One region of the Bacillus sp. KNSH39 genome, then DNA from elsewhere that is predicted to be linked to it. Evidence: predicted binding sites of a transcription regulator. Region 1 holds the regulator's gene; the other holds the start of a gene.
What was found. Region 1 encodes Rex, which represses fermentation and respiration genes when NADH is low (regulators of the CRP and FNR family bind a similar motif). Its sites were predicted from a motif close to TTGTGAAATATTTCACAA; they were not measured.
Positions count from the first base shown of each region.

Region 2: the regulator Rex is predicted to act here: its motif matches at 8,555-8,572, upstream of adhE (bifunctional acetaldehyde-CoA/alcohol dehydrogenase).

Region 1 covers NZ_JBQXYO010000001.1:4,110,724-4,120,405, forward strand. The annotation lists gene tsaE (tRNA (adenosine(37)-N6)-threonylcarbamoyltransferase complex ATPase subunit type 1 TsaE) at 1-201, shown strand, start outside; gene tsaB (tRNA (adenosine(37)-N6)-threonylcarbamoyltransferase complex dimerization subunit type 1 TsaB) at 182-874, shown strand; gene rimI (ribosomal protein S18-alanine N-acetyltransferase) at 888-1,331, shown strand; gene tsaD (tRNA (adenosine(37)-N6)-threonylcarbamoyltransferase complex transferase subunit TsaD) at 1,331-2,347, shown strand; gene ACUL40_RS21175 (ABC-F family ATP-binding cassette domain-containing protein) at 2,828-4,753, opposite strand; gene ACUL40_RS21180 (redox-sensing transcriptional repressor Rex) at 4,941-5,570, shown strand; gene ACUL40_RS21185 (YdiK family protein) at 5,600-5,791, opposite strand; gene ACUL40_RS21190 (CPBP family intramembrane glutamic endopeptidase) at 5,788-6,537, opposite strand; gene groES (co-chaperone GroES) at 6,927-7,211, shown strand; gene groL (chaperonin GroEL) at 7,250-8,884, shown strand; purine riboswitch at 9,025-9,126, shown strand; gene guaA (glutamine-hydrolyzing GMP synthase) at 9,291-9,682, shown strand, end outside.
Region 2 covers NZ_JBQXYO010000001.1:2,768,543-2,778,224, forward strand. The annotation lists gene ACUL40_RS14135 (helix-turn-helix domain-containing protein) at 1-64, shown strand, start outside; gene ACUL40_RS14140 (MaoC/PaaZ C-terminal domain-containing protein) at 101-478, opposite strand; gene ACUL40_RS14145 (GNAT family N-acetyltransferase) at 600-1,058, opposite strand; gene ACUL40_RS14150 (GNAT family N-acetyltransferase) at 1,129-1,668, opposite strand; gene ACUL40_RS14155 (ankyrin repeat domain-containing protein) at 2,096-2,491, opposite strand; gene ACUL40_RS14160 (ABC transporter ATP-binding protein) at 2,458-3,276, opposite strand; gene ACUL40_RS14165 (FecCD family ABC transporter permease) at 3,263-4,291, opposite strand; gene ACUL40_RS14170 (ABC transporter substrate-binding protein) at 4,297-5,244, opposite strand; gene ACUL40_RS14175 (YrhC family protein) at 5,402-5,629, opposite strand; gene adhE (bifunctional acetaldehyde-CoA/alcohol dehydrogenase) at 5,756-8,359, opposite strand; gene ACUL40_RS14185 (bifunctional cystathionine gamma-lyase/homocysteine desulfhydrase) at 8,624-9,682, opposite strand, start outside.

The DNA.
Region 1 (9,682 bases):
TTTGATGAATATTTCTACGGTGAAGGAATTACGGTAGTAGAATGGGCTCATTTAATAGAAGCATATTTACCGAATGAAAAGTTACAAATTAGTTTATTCCATGCTGGAGATGACACAAGAAAAATTATACTCGAGCCAATTGGAGATCGCTATATTAGATTATGTGAGGAGCTATTACAAGATGAAAGTACTAGCAATTGATACTTCAAATTACGTAATGGGTGTATCCCTTATTGAGGAAGAAAACGTAATTGGGGAAATCATTACAAATTTAACAAAAAACCATTCTGTACGTCTTATGCCAGCTGTAGAGAAACTGTTAAAAGAATGCGGTGTAAAACCGAAGGAATTAACTAAAATCGTTGTAGCTGCTGGACCTGGATCCTATACAGGTGTTCGTATAGGCGTGACAGCGGCGAAAACATTAGCTTGGTCACTTCAAATACCAATTGTAGGTGTATCAAGTTTAGAGGTAGTAGCTGCAAACGGTGCTAACTTTAACGGGTTAATTTGTCCTTTATTTGATGGAAGACGTGGGCAAATTTATACTGGGTTATATACATATGAAGGAGAGCAGTTAACTTCAATAGAAGAAGACCGAATTATTCTTATTGTAGACTGGTTGCAAATGTTAAAAGATAAAGGACAGCCTGTTTTATTTATCGGTAACGATGTTAAATTGCATAAAGAAACAATTATAGAACATTTAGGTGATCAAGCTGTATTCGCTCCATTTACTAAAAATAACCCAAGACCAAGTGAGCTAGCATTCTTAGGATTACAAAAAGAAGAACAAGATGTGCATACGTTTGTTCCAAGCTATCTTCGTTTAGCTGAAGCTGAAACAAAGTGGTTAGAAAGTCAAAACAAGTAGGAGCTTGCAGAAGATGGATATGATATTTAGAAAGATGGAGCTTGATGATATTGCTCAAATTGTAGCTATTGAAGAAGCGTCTTTTTCAACTCCTTGGACTGCAGATGCCTTTCACCGTGAATTAACGATGAATGAACATGCACATTATATTGTGTTAGAAAAAGATGGTCGTGTAGTCGGGTATTGTGGATTGTGGATAATTATTGATGAATCACATATAACAAATATAGCTATTTTGCCAGAATACCGAGGTCAAAAGTTAGGAGATGCCCTATTGAAAGCAGTTATTTCTGAAGCGAAAGAACTAGGGGTAAAAACAATGACACTTGAAGTACGTGTATCAAATGAAGTAGCAAAGCAGTTATACAGAAAATACGGATTTCAAAATGGTGGGATTCGTAAACGATACTATGCAGACAATCAGGAAGATGGTCTCGTAATGTGGGTGAATATATAATGGAAAAAAATACGATTATACTTGGTATTGAAACAAGTTGTGATGAAACAGCAGTAGCAGTTGTTAAAAATGGAACGGAAATTATTGCGAATGTCGTTGCATCACAAATTGAAAGTCATAAGCGTTTTGGCGGCGTTGTACCAGAGATTGCATCCCGTCATCATGTAGAAGAAATTACAGTTGTGTTAGAAGAAGCTTTAAAGGAAGCAAATATCACATTTGATGATATTGATGCAATTGCTGTAACAGAAGGTCCTGGTTTAGTAGGAGCACTTCTAATTGGAGTAAATGCAGCGAAGGCAGTAGCGTTTGCACATGATATTCCGTTAGTCGGTGTTCATCATATTGCTGGTCATATTTATGCGAACCGTTTAGTAAAAGAAGTTCAATTCCCGTTATTATCACTTGTTGTATCTGGTGGGCATACAGAACTTGTTTATATGAAAGAACATGGTTCATTCGAAGTAATTGGTGAAACACGAGACGATGCAGCTGGAGAAGCATATGATAAAGTAGCTCGTACGTTATCTATGCCATATCCAGGTGGTCCTCATATTGATCGCCTTGCACATGAAGGAGAACCGACAATTGATTTGCCTCGTGCATGGCTAGAACCGGATTCGTATGATTTTAGCTTTAGTGGATTGAAATCAGCAGTTATCAACACTGTGCATAACGCAAAACAGCGCGGTATAGAAATTGCACCAGAAGATTTAGCAGCAAGTTTCCAAGAAAGTGTAATAGATGTACTTGTAACGAAAGCAGCTCGTGCAGCAGAAGCTTATAATGTAAAGCAATTACTTCTTGCTGGTGGAGTAGCTGCTAATAAAGGACTTCGTGCGCGATTAGAAGAGGAATTTGCACAAAAAGAAAACATTGAATTAATTATTCCGCCGCTATCTTTATGCACAGATAATGCAGCGATGATTGCAGCGGCAGGGACAATTGCTTATGAACAAGGTAAGCGTGCAACATTAGCCTTAAATGCAAATCCAGGATTAGATATTGAAGCATAGTTATACACATAATTAACCACAGGTTGTGGATAAAACCCATATTATCTGTTGATAATGTGGGTTTTATTGTGTATATAAAATGTTGATAACTTTTTTATTGACTGTGGATAATGTGGAAAAGTTATTTTGATGTTTATTTTATAAAGGTGGATATGTGTATAAACTTGTGGATAAATAGGTTGATGTCAGACCTTTGAATTTGTTCTTTTTCGGGAAATAAAAAGCAAGAAGATATCCCCGAAAAACATTTTGAAACATCTCCCCATTATAGAAGATGCTAATATTGTCAATCTTTGTCGTTAAAACGATATTTCGTGTCGAATTGTTAATATATATAGGGTTACAATAGATATATTTAAAAAATCGTTAGTATATTCTAAGTTACGATAGATATATTCAAAAAATTGTTTAAGTAATAAAAAAAGATGTCACATAGTCAAAAGTCCTGACTTATGAGACATCTTCCTTATTTAAATATGCTTATACATGCAGCTCTTCCCATTCTGCCATACAAGTTTCAAGTTGTTCTTGTAGCGTTTGCTTTTTAGTTGTAATTTCACTAGCTTTTTCATAATCTGCATATATTTCTGGTAAGCAAAGTTGATCTTCTAACGTAGCAATTTCTTCTTCTAATTCCACTATACTTTGTTCTAGCTCTTCAATTTTTCTAGTGCGTTGACGCTCTAGTTTTTTACGCTCTTTTTCTTCTAAATAATTTAATTTCTCTTGTGCAATCACCTTTTGAACAGGAACGTCACTTTCTTGCTGTTCAAGTTCTGCACGTTCAATCATTTCATTTTTCTTTTCAACGTAGTAATCGTAATCCCCTAAATATTCCTGTGCACCTTCTGTTGATAACTCAACCACAGTCGTTGTTACACGGTTAATAAAGTAGCGGTCATGTGAGACGAATAGAAGAGTCCCTGGGTAATCAATTAAAGCATTCTCCAAAATCTCTTTACTATTTAAATCAAGGTGGTTCGTAGGCTCATCTAGAATTAACAAATTTGACTTTTGCATCATAAGTTTTGCAAGAGCTAATCGAGCTTTTTGTCCACCACTAAGGGAAGATACTGGTTTCAGTACATCATCTCCTGTGAATAAAAAATTCCCAAGTATAGTACGGATTTCTTTTTCCGGTTGCAGTGGATATTCATCCCATAGTTCATTTAAAACCCGTTTAGAAGATGTTAAGTTTGCTTGTTCTTGATCATAATAACCAACAGATACATTTGATCCGAAAGAAACATCACCATTTAATAGTGGTAACTTATTCACAATGGATTTTAACAATGTGGATTTCCCAATTCCGTTTGGACCAACTAAAGCAACACTATCTCCGCGAGTTAAGCGCATAGTTACATGTTCAATTATAGGGTTTTCATCATAGCCGATGGTTGCATCATTTACTTGTAAAACATCATTTCCACTTTGTTTTTCAATATCGAAGTGGAATGATGCTGACTTAGAATCCCCTAATGGTCTCGTTAATAATTCCATTCTGTCTAGTTGTTTCCGGCGACTTTGAGCACGTTTCGTTGTAGAAGCGCGAGCTATATTCTTTTGAACGAAGTCCTCAAGTTTTGCGATTTCATCTTGTTGTTTTTCGTAACGTTTCATTTCTTGCTCATATAATGCTGATTTTAAGTCTAAATATTTACTGTAGTTACCAACAAATCGTCTGCTTTCTTTATTCGAAATTTCATATACTTGTGTAACGAGTTTGTCTAAGAAATAACGGTCATGTGAGACGATTAATATTGCGCCAGGATAACCTTGCAAATATTGCTCAAGCCATGTTAATGTTTCGATGTCTAAATGGTTTGTAGGCTCGTCCAAAATAAGTAAGTCTGGTTTTGTTAATAATAATTTCCCGAGAGCTAATCTTGTTTTTTGCCCGCCGCTTAAAGTAGAGATCGTCGTCTGGTGCGTTTCAACTGGGAAGCCAAGGCCGCTTAAAATGGAGCGAATATCCGCTTCATATTGATATCCACCTTGATCTTTATAATTGAGTTGTAGTTGGTCATAATCAGCTAACAATCTTTCATATGTAGCTTCGTTTGAAAAGTTTTCTTCTTTTCCCATTTCTTGCTCAAGCCTTCGAAGTTTTGTCTCCATTTGCTGTAAGTGGGTAAAGACGGTTAGCATTTCATCCCAAATTGTTAAAGACGTTTCTAGTCCAGTATTTTGAGCTAAATATCCGATTGAGACATCTTTCGGTTTTATAATTTCGCCACCATCATGAGATAATTCACCAGCGATAATTTTTAATAATGTAGATTTTCCTGCTCCATTCCTTCCAACTAATGCGATACGATCTTTTGTTTGTACTTCCAATTTTATGTTTGCAAGAATCGTTTCTGCACCGTATAATTTCGAAAGCGCGTTTACTTGTAATAAAATCAATGTTTTCACCTCAAATAATTTCTTAACTTTGCCATGTTTATATTTCTCAATCATACTAAAAATAGTGTATAGTTTAAAATAAAGAGAGAATACTTCTTCTCTTTATTATACAAGGAATTTAATGAGTGCTAAACTTCTGTATTTGATTAAAGTATATGAATAAAGATAGGAAGAGAGGAGAGGTCATATGGATCAGCAAAAGATTCCACAAGCCACTGCTAAAAGATTGCCTCTATACTATCGATTTATCCAAAACTTATCTCTTTCTGGTAAGCAGCGTGTTTCATCGGCCGAATTGAGTGAGGCAGTAAAAGTAGATTCCGCAACAATACGAAGAGATTTTTCGTATTTTGGAGCGTTAGGGAAAAAGGGATATGGATATAACGTAAATTATTTATTATCATTTTTCCGCGAAACACTTGATCAAGATGATATAACACGTGTAGCACTTATTGGAGTAGGTAATTTAGGGACCGCTTTCTTACATTATAATTTCACGAAAAACAATAATACAAAAATTGAAATGGCATTTGATGTTAGTGAAGAGAAAGTTGGAACAGAAATCGGGGGCATTCCTGTATATCATTTAGATGAATTAGAAGAGAGATTATCAAATGATATACAAGTGGCAATATTAACAGTACCGGCTACAGTAGCACAAGCTGTAGCAGATAGATTAGCTGAAACAAGCGTGCACGGTATTTTGAATTTCACACCAGCGCGATTAAACGTATCAGAGAATATTAGAATTCATCATATTGACTTAGCTGTAGAGTTACAAACATTAGTTTACTTTTTGAAAAACTATCCACAATAAAACGCAGAGGAAGCGACCTCTGCGTTTTATTATTGTTTCTTCTTTGTGAATTTAACTAATATAAGGCGAAGTGCCAAATTAAAATCAATTGTTGCCATAACTGCAAATAGTATTGTCCACATATTCCAGATTGTATCTGTCACGTTCGTAATGGCGAAGCGTGTAAAGATACATCCAAGAAGGAAGTATAGTGCAGCCATGAACAATGGTGAGTTTCTCATACAAAAAATCCTCCGATAAAGCCTTGCATTTTTTCAGCTTCTTTAATCATTTCTTGAATTTGTTCATTGCTCATAAAAATTTGCCCAATAGCGACTAATGTATTCATCGCAACATGAGCTGCAATCGGAACGATAATACGTTTCGTCTTCACATATAAGAAGGCAAATACGAGCCCCATAGCAGTGTATACCAATAAGTGAGTAAAATCAAAATGAATTGCTGCGAATACAAGCGAACTAATGATAGCTGCGATAAAGAAGTTAAACTTCTTATAAAGCGTGCCGAATAGAATTTTTCTAAATACGATTTCTTCTAAGATAGGTCCAATTATAGAAACAACAATAAGGAACCAAGGTGTCGTTCTTGCAATTTCCATAAGTTTCATTGTATTTTCTGAACCTTGTTTAATTCCTAGCAGCTGCATCTCGATCATACCGGCAACTATTTGTGAAAAGAAAGCTAAGAAGAACCCGATAAAAATCCATCCAATAGTAGCTGGAACAGAAGAGCGCATTGCATCTAAATGCCTGTCACGAATATCTGTTCTAAGTAACCAAAGTACGATACATAATGCAACAAAGAAGCTAATAATTGCCCAGTGTCCTGTTATGATTTGTCCTTTTTCCTCAATGGTAAATCCTCTATTATCATAGAGTCCTGTTTTTAGGAGAAGTGGTAATCCAACAACGCCAGATAACTGCATTAAAATGTATGTAACGATAATCCACCAGTATTGTTTCTTCAAATGGTTTAACCATCCTTTCTAACTATAGTGTATGAGATAAGTTAGGATAACATGTAAATATGCTACCTACGATATAAACCTCTTGAATTATGTTTTTTTCGTAAATCCTTATTTGAAATTATAATAGAAGACAGGAGAAAGTTGTATGTGTAGCGAAAACAACTTAGGGTGTCCTTTCATATTGTAACATACGAGCAGTGGAAACAACGATTCATATAGTAAAGGCAGTATTGTATATAGAAAGTTTATATAGTGATTTGCGAAAAAATTATGATTTTTTTACTTGCAAAAGAAATTGAGATTATTTATTATTATAAGTGTGTTAGCACTCGGATGACTTGAGTGCTAATAAAAGAAATTTACATAACAAAATGAGGAGGTTATTGTTCATGCTAAAGCCATTAGGTGATCGCGTTGTAATTGAGCTTGTTCAAGCAGAAGAAAAAACAGCAAGTGGTATCGTATTACCAGATACTGCAAAAGAAAAACCACAAGAGGGTAAAGTTGTTGCAGTAGGTACTGGTCGAGTGCTTGAGAATGGTGAGCGTGTTGCTTTAGAGGTAGCAGCAGGTGATCTTATCATCTTCTCAAAATATGCAGGTACTGAAGTGAAATATGAAGGTACAGACTACTTGATTTTACGTGAAAGTGACATTTTAGCAGTTATCGGTTAATTATATAAATCTTAAAAAATCCAAGGGGGTCAATTATTATGGCAAAAGATATTAAATTTAGTGAAGAAGCACGTCGTTCGATGCTTCGCGGTGTCGACACTCTTGCAAACGCAGTAAAAGTTACGCTTGGACCAAAAGGTCGTAACGTTGTACTTGAGAAAAAATTTGGTTCACCACTTATTACAAATGATGGTGTAACAATCGCAAAAGAAATCGAATTAGAAGATGCATTCGAAAACATGGGTGCGAAATTAGTAGCAGAAGTTGCTAGCAAAACAAATGACGTAGCTGGTGACGGAACAACAACTGCAACTGTATTAGCGCAAGCTATGATTCGTGAAGGTCTTAAAAACGTAACAGCTGGTGCGAACCCAATGGGTCTTCGTAAAGGTATCGAAAAAGCTGTTACTGCTGCAATTGAAGAATTAAAAACGATTTCTAAACCAATCGAAGGCAAATCTTCTATCGCACAAGTAGCTGCTATTTCTGCAGCTGACGAAGAAGTAGGTCAATTAATCGCTGAAGCAATGGAGCGCGTTGGTAACGACGGCGTTATTACTTTAGAAGAGTCTAAAGGATTCACAACAGAATTAGACGTAGTAGAAGGTATGCAATTTGATCGTGGATATGCATCTCCTTACATGATTACTGATTCTGACAAAATGGAAGCAGTTCTTGATAACCCATACATCTTAATTACTGACAAAAAGATTTCTAACATTCAAGAAATCTTACCAGTATTAGAGCAAGTGGTACAACAAGGTAAACCACTTCTTATCATTGCTGAAGATGTAGAAGGCGAAGCTTTAGCTACATTAGTAGTGAACAAACTTCGTGGTACATTCAACGTAGTAGCTGTTAAAGCTCCTGGATTTGGTGACCGTCGTAAAGCAATGCTAGAAGATATCGCAATCTTAACAGGTGGCGAAGTAATCACTGAAGAATTAGGTCGTGACTTAAAATCTGCTACAGTTGAATCTTTAGGACGCGCTGGTAAAGTTGTTGTTACAAAAGAAAACACAACTGTAGTTGAAGGTGTAGGAAGCACAGAACAAATCGAAGCTCGCATCGGTCAAATCCGTGCGCAATTAGAAGAAACAACTTCTGAATTCGATCGTGAAAAATTACAAGAGCGTCTTGCTAAACTAGCAGGTGGCGTAGCAGTAATTAAAGTAGGTGCAGCAACTGAAACTGAGTTAAAAGAGCGCAAACTTCGCATTGAAGATGCACTTAACTCAACTCGTGCAGCAGTAGAAGAAGGTATCGTTGCAGGTGGTGGTACTTCACTTATGAACGTATACACAAAAGTAGCTTCTATCGTAGCTGAAGGCGACGAAGCAACAGGTATCAACATCGTACTTCGCGCACTAGAAGAGCCAGTTCGTCAAATCGCAATCAACGCTGGTCTAGAAGGATCTGTAGTTGTAGAGCGTCTAAAAGGCGAAAAAGTAGGCGTTGGTTTCAACGCAGCTACTGGCGAATGGGTTAACATGCTTGAGTCTGGTATCGTAGATCCAGCTAAAGTAACTCGTTCTGCACTTCAAAACGCAGCATCTGTTGCAGCTATGTTCTTAACAACTGAAGCTGTAGTTGCTGACAAGCCAGAACCAAATGCACCAGCAATGCCTGACATGGGCGGCATGGGCATGGGCGGTATGGGCGGAATGATGTAATTCCGTTTGTCCTAAAAAACATCCATTTCTATATAGAAATGGATGTTTTTTTATGTTTTTTAGAAAAGGAAATGAATTTCTGTAGAATTTTGTCGCTTTCTCTCTTGACCATATTGATACTTCATTGTTAGAATCTAGGAAGATAATATAAAACGATCCTTCATATATCCTCAATGATATGGTTTGAGAGTCTCTACCGGGTTACCGTAAACAACCTGACTATGAAGGCAGTGTGTCTTATATTTATAAAGAGCGGAGACTATCTTTCTTTATAAAGCCAGACCCCTGCCTTTTCTTTGTTATGAGACTAGAGGCGGAGGACTGGCTTTTTTTATTATATTGGTAATGCTTTTCGCCAAATTGGTGAAAATATTTATATACGAGAACTAACGTTGGGGTGATTATTTTGAAGAAACAACACGATACAATTATCGTTTTAGATTTTGGAAGTCAATACAATCAGTTAATAGCACGTCGAATTCGTGAGTTCGGTGTATACAGTGAACTTCATCCACATACAATTACTGCAGAAGAAATTAAAGCAATGAATCCAAAAGGGATTATTTTCTCTGGTGGACCAAATAGTGTATACGGTGAAGGTGCATTACATTGTGATGAAAAAATCTTTGAACTAGGTTTACCAATCTTCGGTATTTGTTACGGTATGCAGCTTATGACGCAACACTTCGGTGGTAAAGTAGAGCGTGCAAATCACCGTGAGTACGGAAAAGCTGTTCTTAAAGTAGAGAACGAATCAAAATTATATGCGAACCTTCCAGAAGAGCAAGTTGTATGGAT
Region 2 (9,682 bases), 1.3 Mb from region 1:
AGGAGAAGAAACTGCATTATTACTCATCTCTAGTTATGCAGAAAATCGAAAACGTGTTTACTAAATAATAAAAAAGAAGCCTGTTAAACAGGCTTCTTTTTTATCCCCTTATAATTCCATAACTTGTCCCAACTAGTACAGTCTTTTCATGCTGATTGCGATAAACTGACTCGATTGAAACTTTTTTATAGCCTTCCATTTGCTCAACATTTGTTAAAGTTAGTTCACAAGTGATCGTATCTCCTGTGAAAACTGGTCTAATAAACTCACTTACTAATTCTCTTGCTATGTAATGTAACTCTTCTCCCACTTTCGTCCCAATGCTAGCAGTCAATAAACCATGAACCATTAATCTTCCATTTTCATCGTATTCCACATGGTGTCTACCTTTATCACCGGTAATATTTGCAAATTCAAAAACTTCTTCCTCAGTAAATCTTCTTTCATATTTAAATACATCCCCAGCTTTTACACTCATTTTTATCCCCCTAATAATAAACAGAATTTTCTTTTATTTTATCATAAAACGAGCCTCAATCCATTCTCTATTATCAAAAGTCTCAAAATTACCTCGCTATACTTTTTTACTTTCCATTCATTTATCGGTGACCATCTCTTTTCGCGACTTGGTATCCATAATACGCACATGTTCCATTTCTCGATAGCTCTCTAACTTCAAATCCACAACTTCTATAAAAATCAAAATTGTTCGCTGATGTATGCGCAAACCAATCACCGTGGGGAAGTTTTTGCAGGCAAAGAGCTACAAGCTTCTTACCTAATCCCTTCCCTCTATATTCACACTTCACAACTAAATTTACTATGTTCGCAATCATAATTCCATCAGAAATGACTCTAACCATCGCAATCATCTCTTCCTCATCCCAAATTGTGAAAGCCCATGTTGAATTTTCGAATGCTATCGTAAATTTTTCAATTTGCCAAGAAGGGATATTATCATTACTCCAACCGGCATCTTCAAATAAAGCTTTAATTGCATATGCTGGTACACTACTCGTTCCCTCACGAATAATAAGTCCATTATGATAAATGTACATGTAACCCCTCCCTTTATTTTCATATACCATTCTTCAAAAAATGCAATTTACCTTTAAAAAAGTAATTTTTTCATCCAACACGCTTAATAGAATAAACTAGAGCATCGATTCCATGAAATGACGTTGTTTTCTCGTAGCTGAGCCCAGTTTTTCTAGCAACAAATATTGAGGCAGGATGATTCGGATTAATAAGAGAAATTAATTTATTCATTCGTAATGCTTGGAAACCATAGTCACGAAATGCTGCCGCCGCTTCTTTTGCATACCCTTTTCCCCAATACTGAGGAAGTAACCAATAACCAATTTCAATTTCCTCTTTTCCATCTATTTTCTGCTTTACCAGCCCTGCATGACCAATTCTTGTTCCCGTTTCCTTTTCAATCAATACAAATAAACCGAGACCGTTTTTATAGCTAGGAATCACCCATTCCTCCAGACTTTTTTTACACTGCATATATGTTTTTAATGTCCCATTTCCAATGTAACGCATTACCTTCTCGTTCCCCCATAGTGAAGCGTAGAACTGTAAATCATCCATTGTATATTTGCGAATTTGTAAACGTTCTGTATGAAACATGCTGGCACTCCTTTCCACTAATTTATTCTTCATTTCACGATCATGTTTTGTATGTATACGGTATGTTACTATTTATTATAAAGTGAAACTTTAATCAGTGGGGAATTTTGTTCACCCCACTGATTATTAGCCTTTACCAATCGGACGTTTACGGGCAGTGGATCTCCCGTCTAACTTCTTTGCTTTAACTGAATTTTTAGGCAAGAGTCTTACTGCCTGGAAAATAGCGGGATAAATGAACCAACGATAAAATACACAATATTCATTCCAAATAACTAAAAAAAGCAGTAGACAAATATTGTCCACTGCATCCATATCATAACTAGCATAAAGAAAACTACAATTGAGGGGGGTGTAGGATTTTCAAATATACTAGATACTTATCCCGTTCTAACGGGCGGTAAACTTTCCAATTGTTTCAAGTGAAAAGTTTACCGCTCATAAGAACTTCCTTCGTTCATTAAGATAGTATTGCTAGATAATCATATACACGCTTAGATTTCTCTCCACCCATTCGTGCATGTTGAAGAAGAGAAATACCATGAGGGCCAGATGCACGCAATGCTTCTGGTTGAGCTACTAAAATAGCTTGTACAACTTCTAATTCACCAAGCATAGCTGCTGCAAAAATATCCATCCGAGCACCCTTTTCTAGTAAATAAAGAGCAATATCTTTACGACCTACATGTGCCGATGCGCCTAACGCACTTTCCCAATCTGATCCACCCCAATTATAAGAAGCGTGAAGTAAGCTTGGTGATTCAACCAATAGCTCTTGTACTTTCTCTAAATCCCCGTGAGCTGCCATAACAAATTCTCTTACTAATTCAGTGGTAATACGCTCTTCTGTTTGCATCGCTCTTCTCCCCTTTTAGAAATTCGTTTCGGTGTAAAAAAAGGCTTGTCACTTCCTTGAAAAATATCTACATCTATGCCAAATACATGTTGAAACATTTCATGGCATAGTACTTCTTCTGGTATACCATCATACTGAATCTTTCCTCGCTTTAATACAAGTAAACGATCGCTATATTGAGCAGCTTGGTTAATGTCATGTAAAACCATTATAATTGTCATTCCAAACTCCTCATTTAATCGTTTCACAAGTTCCATTACTTCCAACTGGTGAACGATATCTAAAAAGGTTGTTGGTTCATCCAATAATAAGACATTTGTACGTTGCGCTAACGTCATCGCAATCCAAGCACGTTGCCGTTCCCCTCCTGATAAAGAATGTAAAAGACGATATTCATACCCTTCAAGATTTGTAACAGACAATGCCCAATCAACAATTTCTTCATCTTCTTTATTTAAGCGGCTACTCCATGATTTATGTGGACCTCTTCCGAACTCAATTAGTTCTTTCACTGTTAAATCTAATTGATGATCATGCATTTGTGGTAACATTGCTAATTGCTTCGCTACATCAGCACTCTTCATCATATGAATATTTTTCCCATCTAAAATGATGTCCCCTTCGCTTTGTTTCAGTAGCCTTGCTATTAAACGAAGCAAAGTAGATTTTCCCGATCCATTCGGACCAATTAAACTAACGATTTCTCCAACCTTAATATGTACATTCATATTTTGCATTTGAAATCTTTCAGAGTGTGCGTAAAACACTTTGTTAACGGAAATCACTTTGTTTTCCTCCTCTATGAATTAAATATAAGAAGAACGGACCACCTAAGAAGGACAGTAAAATACCAACAGGCAATTCGATTGGGTCAAACCAACTTCGAGCTATTGCATCCGCAAAAACAAGTAATACCCCGCCGCCAAGGCATGATAAAGGTAGCAAATATCTATAATCATTTCCAACTAATAAACGTAGCATATGTGGTACGACAAGACCGACAAATCCAATAAGACCAGACACACTTACTGCAATTCCAGCTAATAATGTACTTACTACGATTAAATAAAACCGACTTTTTTCCACATTATGTCCTAATAACTTTGCCATTTCATCTCCAAGCATTAACACTCGAATATGCTTAATACCAAAGAAAGCTAATATAATGGCGAATATTGCATAATAAATAATCATGTTTAAATGTGCCCAACTTACACCACCAATACCGCCCGCTAACCACGGTAACACCGATTGTACTTTGTCACTATGTAATAACATTAATGCTGACGTTGCTGCACCAATTAATGCATTGATCGACACCCCTACTAAGACGATTCTTGAAGGTGGTGCCCCTTTTTGCCATGATAAAGCATAAATAACCATCGCTGTTATGAAAGCTCCTAAAAACGCCCCTAGTGGTAAAAAAGCTAGATGCTGTGGGAATAAAATCATGATGACAATTGCTACAAAGCCTGCTCCAGATGAAACTCCGATAATACCAGGATCTGCAAGAGGGTTTCTCATAACCCCTTGTAGCAGTGTACCAGATGCAGCTAAACATGTTCCTACTATAAACCCAATAAGCACTCTCGGTATGCGAAGATCCCATACAATTCGATGAACTGTCGAACCTTCCTCTTGTATACCTGTTAAAATATCTCGTATAGAAAAGGATAAACTTCCTGCGAAAAGACCGTACAAGAGACCTAGGATTGTTAATATAACTAAAGTAACTGCTATTATCCATCTTTTTTTCGCAAAAGGATGTTCCTTTTCTCTTACTACTTCACTACTTTCCATACGTATCATTTCCTTACATCTTGTATACTTTTATACATAAAGTCCATTGCTTCTGTAACTTTTGTACCAGGATTAGATCCAAATAAATTAGGTGGCAAAATAACTACGCGGTTTTGTTTTACTGCCTCTAAATTTTTCCACGCTTCATTTTTCATCATTTCGCCTTCGAATGCTTTTTTCACACTTTTTGGATCTCCGTGTGTAATTAAATAAATCACATCTGGATTCGCCTCAATAATACGTTCTACACTTAGCTGTGCATATTGCGGATATTCTTTCGTTTCTGGAAAATCAGAAGCAATATTTTTTCCTCCTGTTTTTTCTAAAATATCACCTGATAAAGATGTTGGTAATGCCGCTAAATAAGTACCTGGTGCGCCATACACTAGCAATGCTTTCACATCGCTCTTTTTCTCATATTTCTTCATTTGATCATTCATTTTTTGATTAATTTCTTTTGCTTTATCTTCTTTCTTCATTACCGTTCCATATAATTCAATATTCTTTTGAATATCTTGTACAGAATTCGCAGAAGAAATGATAACTTGCGTTCCTTGTCCTTCAACCGTTGGCACATTCTTTTGGAATCCATTGTTAGCAACAAGTACATCGGGCTTTAAACTAGCAATTTGCTCAAAATTCGGTTGATGTGCATTCCCAATTACTTGTGCTTTCTTTAACTCCTCTGGAAGAGTTAATTTCGTATCCGGGCGACCTACTATTTTTCCACCTAAAGCATGAATAATATCCATGTCCCCCATACTTAATGTTGCAAAACTTTCTGGCACTTTATCGAATGTTACCTTTCTTCCTGATAGGTCGGTAATTTCGATTTTCTCTTTTCCTTTTTCTGTTTTGGTTGCAGACGCTTTTTCGTCCCCTTTGGCACTGCAACCTATTAACAAGAAAAAAATAGATAAAATCGCTGTAAATAGCGTAATAGATTTTTTCATTCCTTCACCTCTAATTGATAATGATAATCATTAACTACTATTCTACTTTAATTGATAAGGATTATCATTGTCAACATGAAACGCATACATTTTTCTACAAAAAACAAAAAGCGTGACAAAAAGATTTTTTCTTTTCGCCGCGCTCTAGTTAACAATATTATTCACATTCATTTTCCTCTAGCTGGTCACGCATCACTTTCACACGCTGAAAGAAAAAGAACGATAAACTTAAAAATATAACGATGCTCCCCATCATAACAAAAAATTGGATTGTCTCTTTTGCTCCATTCGGAATCAACAAGCCAACCATTAACAATGTACTTACAGCGAGAAGAATTTGTCCGAACCGAGTATAGTCTTCTATTTTTCCTTTTAATTCTTTCATTATATTCTCACTCCTCCATTTCACTGTATCATATTCTATGAAACTGAAAGACCAGTAAATACAGGCATTCTGGGAGATGTTTTCCAATAAAAAAAGAGCCGCTTTACTGCGGCTCTTTTTTAATCATTATTCACCTTTATATGCTTCCATATAAATTTCTTTCAGTTCTGAAATAAGCGGCAACTTTGGATTAGCAGTTGTACATTGATCTTCAAAAGCTCTTTCTGCTAATACTCCAACAACCTCTTCAAATTGCTCTTTATCTACTCCTTGTCCTGCAATACTCATATTAATATTTAAGCTTTTTCCAAGCTCAATAATTGCTTTGACGAGTGATTCCACCCCTTCTGCTGCCGAGCTTGCTGGAAGCCCGAGCATTCTCGCTATATGTGCATATCTTTCATCTGCCACAAAGTGCTCATATTTTGAGAACAATGCGTGTTTTCTTGGCTTAATAGCATTATAGCGGACTACATGCGGCATTAGAATGGCATTTGCGCGTCCGTGCGGAATATGGAATTCTGGTCCAATTTTATGTGCTAAGCTGTGATTAATACCGAGGAAAGCATTTGCAAATGCCATACCTGCAATTGCAGAAGCGTTATGCATTTTTTCTCTTGCTTCTTCATCATTTCCATCTTTATATGCTCTCGGTAAATATTTGAATACGAGATCAATAGCTTTTAATGCTAATCCATCTGTATAGTCATTTGCCATAACAGACACATACGCCTCAATTGCATGTGTTAAAACATCCATACCAGTATCTGCTGTTACATGTGGTGGTACTGTCATTACAAATTGCGGATCAACAATTGCTACATCTGGTGTTAATTCATAATCTGCAAGCGGATACTTTATATTATTTTTCTTATCTGTAATAACCGCAAATGGTGTCACTTCTGATCCCGTTCCTGATGTCGTTGGAATCGCAACAAACTGCGCCTTATTTCCTAATTCCGGATATTTACATGTACGTTTTCTTATATCTAAAAACTTCTGTTTAATGCCATAGAATGTCGTTTCTGGATGCTCATAGAATAACCACATTCCTTTTGCTGCATCCATAGCTGAACCACCACCAAGTGCGATAATTACATCTGGCTTAAAGCTTCTCATCATTTCCGCACCTTTAAAAACAGTTTCATCTGATGGATCTGGTTCGACCTCAAAGAAAACTTCAACTTTCACATCATTTGCATGCTTGTTTAAATAGTGCGCGACTGTATCGACATAGCCATGTTCAACCATTCCAGGGTCCGTTACAATAAATGCACGTGAAATGTTAGGCATATTTGCTAAATAAGCTGTAGCATGTTTTTCAAAATAAATTTTTGGTGGCAATTTGAACCACTGCATATTCTTTTTTCTATTTGCCAGCCTTTTTATATTTAATAAATGAGTGGCTGTTACATTTTGGGAAACTGAATTCTTTCCGTATGAACCACAACCAAGTGTAAGTGATGGAATAAATCCATTATATATATCCCCTATTCCACCTTGTGATGAAGGTGCATTTACAATGAGACGGCAAGCTTTCATACGTAACCCAAATTGCTTTTGCACATCTTTATTTGTAGAATGGATAACTGCTGAATGTCCTAAACCACCTAGGTTCAACATTTCTTCGCAATATGTAAATCCTTCTTCTAATGAATTCGCCTTCACACAAGCTAATACTGGACTCAGTTTCTCACGAGATAACGGATATGCTGCTCCGATACCTTGAATTTCAGCTACAAGCATTTTTGTATGTTCAGGAACAGTAATCCCAACTAAATCGGCAATATACTGTGCTGATTTCCCTACAATATCACTATTTACTGCACATGTATTTTCATTTATAACAAGCTTTTCTAATTTTTTTCTTTCTTCTTCTGTTACAAAATAACAATTGTTTTCAATCATTTCTGTTTTAACATCATCATAGATTTCTTTATCGACAATGATTGCTTGTTCCGATGCACAAATCATACCATTATCAAATGTTTTCGATAAAATTAAATCATTCACAGCTCGTTTTACATGTGCTGATTTTTCTATATAACACGGTACATTACCAGGACCAACGCCTAACGCTGGTTTTCCAGTAGAGTAAGCTGATTTAACCATACCAGCGCCTCCAGTTGCTAGAACGAGTGCTACACCATCATGGTTCATTAATTGTTTCGTCGCTTCAACAGACGGTCTTTCAATCCATTGAATACAGTGTTTTGGTGCACCAGCTTTCATCGCTGCATCATATACTGTTTTCGCCGCTGCCACAGAACATTTTTGTGCGGAAGGATGAAATGCGAAAATAATTGGATTTCTTGTTTTTATCGCAATTAACGCTTTAAACATTGTTGTCGACGTTGGATTCGTTACTGGCGTTACCCCAGCTACCACACCGACAGGTTCCGCGATTTCTATTACTTCTTCATGAGAATCTTCGTGAATAATTCCTACCGTTTTATCTTGCTTTATACTATGCCAAATATATTCAGTGGCAAAAATATTTTTAATGCATTTGTCTTCATATACACCACGGCCGGTTTCTTCAACTGCCAATTTTGCTAGCGGCATATGTTGATCAACACCTGCTAATGCCATTTCATGAACAATGTTGTCAATTTCCTCTTGTGTAAAACTTTCTAATGCTTGTAAAGCTTGTTGACCATTATTTACTAGCGTATCAATCATCTTTTTTACTTCCTGCATTTCATTTACAACTTTCTCTTTGACTACCATGTAAATTTCCTCCTATTCTACTATTACGGTCCTTATATGTCCCTATGGGGCAAAATAAGTCCCAATTAACATAAAAAAATAGAGATGCTTTCCTACATGAATTTAATTGTTTGTGAAATTTTTCACAAGTTTGTTCGTGAGTAACATTTCCTGAATTCAATATACATGAAATCATTTCGTTTGTGTATGTCTATTTTGTGAAATGTTTCACAAAATGATGTAATAAAAAAACACACTGCTAATATAGAGCAGTGCATTTTTTTATTATGCTAACGCTTTTGCTAAATCTTCAATTAAATCTTCACCATCTTCAATACCGACAGAAATACGAATTAATGTATCTGTAATTCCTAATTCTTTGCGGCGATCAGCTGGGATTGATGCATGTGTCATTTGAGATGGAATAGAAATTAAACTTTCTACTGCTCCTAAACTTTCAGCAAGTGTAAAGTACTGCAATTTCTCAAGTACTTTATTTAATGTCTCTTCACTATCTACATCAAATGAGATAATAGCACCAAATCCATTTGCTTGTTCTGTTGCTAATTCGTGGTTTTGATGTGATTCAAGACCTGGGTAATATACTTTATTTACTTTTGGATGATTATTTAAGAACTCAGCAATAGCGCGTGAATTCGTTTCATGTTCTTCCATACGAATTCCTAACGTTTTTAAACCACGAAGTAGTAAGAAGCTATCTTGTGGCCCAAGAATACCGCCTGTTGAGTTTTGTACAAAGTGAAGATCTTCTGCTAGTTGTGGGCTATTTACAACTACTAGACCTGCAACTACGTCACTATGACCTCCTAAATATTTCGTTGCACTATGAAGCACAATATCTGCTCCTAAAGAAATCGGCGACTGCCAATATGGCGTCATGAATGTGTTATCGATAATTGTTAATAAGTCTTTCTCTTTAGCAAGAGTAGATATTTTCTTAATATCAGTAATTTTTAGTAGTGGGTTCGTTGGTGTTTCTACATAAATTGCTTTCGTATTTGGACGAATCGCTTCTTCAACTTCCTCTAAGTTTGTTGTATCTACAAATGTATGCTCAATACCGAAACGGTTTAATACTTTCGTAATAACGCGGTATGTTCCGCCATACACATCATCTGTTAAAATAACGTGGTCACCTTTTGAGAACAACATAATTGTCGCTGTAATAGCAGCCATTCCTGAACCAAATGCAAATCCAGCATGCCCATTTTCTAATACAGCAATCATTTCTTCTAAAGCTGCACGTGTTGGGTTACCTGTACGTGAATATTCATATCCTTGATGCTTACCAACTGCTTCTTGTTTGTACGTACTTGTTTGATA